Regions from separate parts of the Viridibacillus sp. FSL R5-0888 genome, predicted to be linked through region 2. Evidence: riboswitches for the same ligand, from Rfam matches in the RefSeq annotation. Region 2 holds a riboswitch; the other holds the start of a gene.
The links. Region 2 has a riboswitch for FMN ahead of ribD (bifunctional diaminohydroxyphosphoribosylaminopyrimidine deaminase/5-amino-6-(5-phosphoribosylamino)uracil reductase RibD). Riboswitches for the same ligand answer to the same signal wherever they lie in the genome.

Region 1 (2,469 bases), 1.2 Mb from region 2:
ATTAAAAGAATTAATGAATAGATAATGATAAGAGCATAAATTGATTATTGTTGTCAAAATATGCTCTCAAAGTATAACCGAACAATTTATATCGGCACTTCTTTTTCTTCCTACAGCTATTAGTAATCCTGTTTCTTTAGCTTTTTTTCACTTTATTGTTATCATAAAAAAAGCAATGAGATATAGGGCCTCATTGCTAATTGATGTTAAATTCAAATATTCTGCTCTTCATAAGAATATTGCGTCATACGAATAGCGACTTTACGTAACATTAAATCTACGAAAAAGAAAACGCTTCCTAAAATGAAGCCAGCAGTAGCAGCTGTTATTATTTGAAGTGACCAAACTCCACCTTGTGAGTAATATGCAACTGTAATCGGAATGACAATTCCTGTTCCGAAAGCCATATGCAATAGTAGAGAGTAACCTCTCACATTCATTTTACGCTCTGCTATTCGATCTGCTATATACGAAGCTAATAAACCGTATGTAAAAATAATTGGAACGACATATACGGTTAATGCAAATGCACTGTGTAGAAAATGTTCATCTGTTTGCATAAATAATAAAGGTAATGTAAAAAAGGCAATTATTGATGTAAAAAAGGAGCTTAATAATTTTCGTTCAGCCATTCACATACATCCTTTCTTTTATGGAAGTTAATCTCGATATATCGAATAAATTATATAACATTGTAAAATCACAAGTTATATATTCTCGTTTTTACATCATTATCTTACTCAATGTACTGAATATTCTATTTATTAACAGTATTATACATTCATTCAACGTTTTATTCAATTATAAAAGCCGATGTCTTTTTACAAACATCGGCTGAAGGTTTAATTTAAATAATGCATTCGTTGTTTTTCAATCCATTTTTTCATGCTATTAAACAATAGCATGAATATAATCATGACAATGAATCCTTTTATAATATTAAAAGGTAAAACACCTAGTACAATCATTTTCGTTAATGCTGTTCCAGTTGTAGCTGGGACATTTAAAAAGTACGTATACATAGGTAAGAATAGTACATAGTTCAGTAAACTCATACCTACTGCCATCGATAGTGTACCAATGACAAACCCAGTAGTTAGGCCCTTTGTACTTGAAAGTCGTTTATAAACAAAATATACCGGCATGATAAATAATACACCTGTTGTAAAGTTTGCAATATGGCCAACTGGCATACCTGTAGGACTCCCTGAGAAAATCCAATCTAACACGTTCTTAAATAACTCAACTAGAATACCTGCTAGTGGCCCCATGGTGATTGCTGCGATTAAGGCTGGCACATCACTAAAGTCCACTTCCAAAAATGCCGGAAACGGTGGTAGAGGGAAGTTAAATAGCATTAAAACAAAAGAAATACTACTTAACATTGCAATTGCAATCCTCTTCTGCAACTTCATGTTCTTCATAATACTTTTCTCTCCTTTTGTAGATCCACTTCAAAAAGAGGAAAGGTATAGTCGTTGTTGCTATGCAAAAAAATACCCTTAAGCACATAGTGTACTTAAGGGAGAATTTAGGCATAGTCAAATAAGCGTCTTATTGATACTCAAATTGAAAGACGACCGTACCTTCACCTTCTCCCATCCAGACTATACTGTCGGCTTTGGAATTTAACCAAATCCTGCCTTGCGGCTCGCGGGCTCAAGAGTATTGCTTAGTTCTCTAATACCGCCGATCGGGAATTTCACCCTGCCCCGAAGATGAACCATAATTTAATTGTAATACACTATAACTATATGCAAAAAAACACGAATTGTAAAGTCTTCTAACTTACAATCCGTGTTTTACATTTAATTTACATTTTTTCAATTGGTAAATAGAATGTGAATGTAGTTCCTTTATCAACTTCACTTTCCACTGTAATTCTACCCTTATGTGCTTCAACAATATTTTTGGCAATGGCAAGACCTAGACCAGTCCCACCCTTACCACGTGTTCTAGCTTTATCAGCTTTATAGAAACGCTCAAATACATACTGCAAATCATCGGCAGGTATCCCTGCACCGTTATCTTTTACTTGAATGCGTGCAAAGGATAGCTGACGGTCTACAATAACTTCTACACTTCCTTCGACTAGTGTATGACGTATGGCATTGTCAATTAAGTTTGTTAATACTTGTTCTATACGGTCTTCATCCATTTCTAAGTGAAGTGTATCTTCGATTGTTGTATTAAATGTCAGATTTACGTGTTTCTCTTTTGCTACTTGAACAAATTTTTGCGTAATTCTTTCAATAACAGGTGATATTGGAACAGAATCTTTATATAAACGCATATGTCCTGATTCCATACGAGCTAAGTCAAGCAAGTCTGTGACTAAACGCCCCATTCGTTGCGACTCATCATAGATGATTTTAATCATTTCTTTACGTTCTTCTTCACTTGAGACGACATCATCCATAATCGCTTCACTATAGCCTTGAAGCATCGCTATTGGAGTTCGTAATTCAT
Region 2 (2,469 bases):
ATTAAAACGATTTATATAATAGTTTAAGGTTATTTTCAATAGTATGTACACTACGACAGAAATAAATGTGATGAGGTTTTTAAAGCATAATTTTAATAATGAAAAGGAGGATATAATGAGAATAGGATACCGTTCTATTTCCATAATAGTTAACTTATTTCTAGGCTATTTATCTTTTTTTATAGGTTTATTATGGTTCATGACAATAATGTATGCATCGCATTCTTTTGGATTGAGAGTAGACTCTACTTTCGATGATGGTTTACTAGGTGTCTTTTTAATAATATCTATCATTGCAACAGCTATTTATATTCCTGCCTGCATTAATTTAAATAGTATAATAAGGCCGAAATTGGAAATGAGAAAATGGAGTTTTATTGCTTTTATATCCATAGTTTTTATCCTTGGTTTTTGTATTATTACCTTAACTATACAGTGAATTGGTGTTGGTAAATAAAAAAAATTACATTTTCTCATGACATGTAACAGGTCAATATAGCCCAACATATCAAGCTTTTAAGACTAATCTCTTTTTAGTATGTTCTCGATCAATCCAATATAAATTAAAAAACCTCTAGTTTTTAAATAAGTAAAGTGCTATGGTATTTACATACAATATAATAATCCTTCGGGGTCGGGTGAAATTCCCAATCGACGGTGATAAAGTAAAACTTTTAAGCCCGTGAGCCTTTTTTAGGCAGGATATGGTGAGAATCCAAAGCCGACAGTATAGTCTGGATGGGAGAAGGATGTAAAGAATATCAAGGTCTTATTAAATTTATGTAGATTTAATAGGTTTATTTAGCATTGATAATTTATGTCTCCTATCAAACTCCGTAGTGTTCTATGGGGTTTTTTTGATGCCCTAAAACTTATTTGTATTGTTGTTAATTTCATATGTAATATCCTTCGGGGTCGGGTGAAATTCCCAATCGACGGTGATGAAGTAAAACTTCTAAGCCCGTGAGCTTGATAAGAGCAGGATTTGGTGTGAGTCCAAAGCCGACAGTATAGTCTGGATGGGAGAAGGATGTAGAGAATATCGAAGTCTTATTAAAAATAAAGTATTTTAATAGGTTTATTTGCTTATGATATTTTACATAACTCCTATCAAACTCCGTAGAAATCTATGGAGTTTTTTTGATGGAAAAACTAAATAAGTAAGTCCTTCGGGGTCGGGTGAAATTCCCAATCGACGGTGATGAAGTGAATCTTCTAAGCCCGTGAGCTTGATAAGAGCAGGATTTGGTGCGAATCCAAAGCCGACAGTATAGTCTGGATGGGAGAAGGACAGCTAGATTACACGCAATTCCTTTTGAAAAATAGTATTTCATTAGGTTTATTTAGCGATGCGTTTATCTAATACTCTCCCAAACTCCCTAATTTAATTAGAGAGTTTTTTATTTTTCAAAAAGGGAGGTTTATCACAATGCATGACGAGTATTTTATGGATTTAGCGTTGAAATTTGCAACAGTAGGTGAGGATCAAACTTCGCCCAATCCGGTAGTAGGAGCGATCATTGTAAAAGAAGGTGCTGTAGTTGGTTTTGGAGCGCATCTTAGTGCCGGTTCTCATCATGCGGAAGTACATGCACTCAATATGGCCGGGGAAAATGCTGTTGGCAGTACAATGTATGTCACATTAGAGCCTTGTAATCATTATGGTAAAACACCACCATGTACGATGGCCATTTTGAATGCAGGTATAAAAAAAGTAGTGGTAGCAACACTCGATCCAAATCCCAAAGTAGCTGGCACTGGTGTAACAAAGCTAAAGGATGCTGGCATTGAAGTGGAAGTGGGGCTTTGTGAAGCCGAAGCTGTGAAATTAAATAAAGCTTATTTTCATTTTATGAAGCAGAAGTTGCCTTTTGTTACGTTAAAGCAAGCTATTACATTGGATGGCAAGATTGCTACCGTTCATGGAAAAAATGAAAATATCACAGGTAAAGAAGTGCAGGAGGATGTTCATCGAAAAAGAGGGCAAACGGATGCGATCTTAGTTGGTGTTGGGACGGTGTTAATAGATGACCCATTACTAACAAATCGATTTACAGAAAGTAAAAAACAACCGATTCGAATCATTTTGGACACGCATTTAAGAACACCTATAAATGCTAAGGTTATCACTGATCAAACAACGCAGACATGGATTGTTGTTGGGCTTGAAGTTACCCCTGATCATATCACCAGCTTTGCACAAGACAATGTACAAGTAATCCAACTTAAAACAAAAACAATCGCAATCCAGGACGTCCTTCAAGAGCTGGCAAGGCGAAATATCGTCACCCTTTATGTAGAAGGGGGGCAGCGTATAAATACGAGTTTTATCAATTCAGGTCTAGTTAATGAAATGATTACTTACATAGCACCAAAACTAGTAGGTGACCATGATGGAATGGGGATGTTGGAAGATTTAGAAGTAAAAAGCATGGCTGATGCTGTCCCACTAAAACTGCAGCAAGTGGA

Region 1: another riboswitch for FMN. It lies ahead of MKY02_RS15840 (ECF transporter S component); the one in region 2 lies ahead of ribD (bifunctional diaminohydroxyphosphoribosylaminopyrimidine deaminase/5-amino-6-(5-phosphoribosylamino)uracil reductase RibD).

Annotation. Positions count from the first base shown of each region.
Region 1 covers NZ_JBBPAU010000001.1:3,168,105-3,170,573, forward strand. Annotated here, with positions in the region: gene MKY02_RS15835 (hypothetical protein) at 213-632, opposite strand; gene MKY02_RS15840 (ECF transporter S component) at 843-1,424, opposite strand; FMN riboswitch at 1,587-1,724, opposite strand; gene MKY02_RS15845 (ATP-binding protein) at 1,814-2,469, opposite strand, start outside.
Region 2 covers NZ_JBBPAU010000001.1:1,922,697-1,925,165, forward strand. Annotated here, with positions in the region: gene MKY02_RS09565 (hypothetical protein) at 116-439, shown strand; FMN riboswitch at 621-754, shown strand; FMN riboswitch at 902-1,035, shown strand; FMN riboswitch at 1,162-1,295, shown strand; gene ribD (bifunctional diaminohydroxyphosphoribosylaminopyrimidine deaminase/5-amino-6-(5-phosphoribosylamino)uracil reductase RibD) at 1,430-2,469, shown strand, end outside.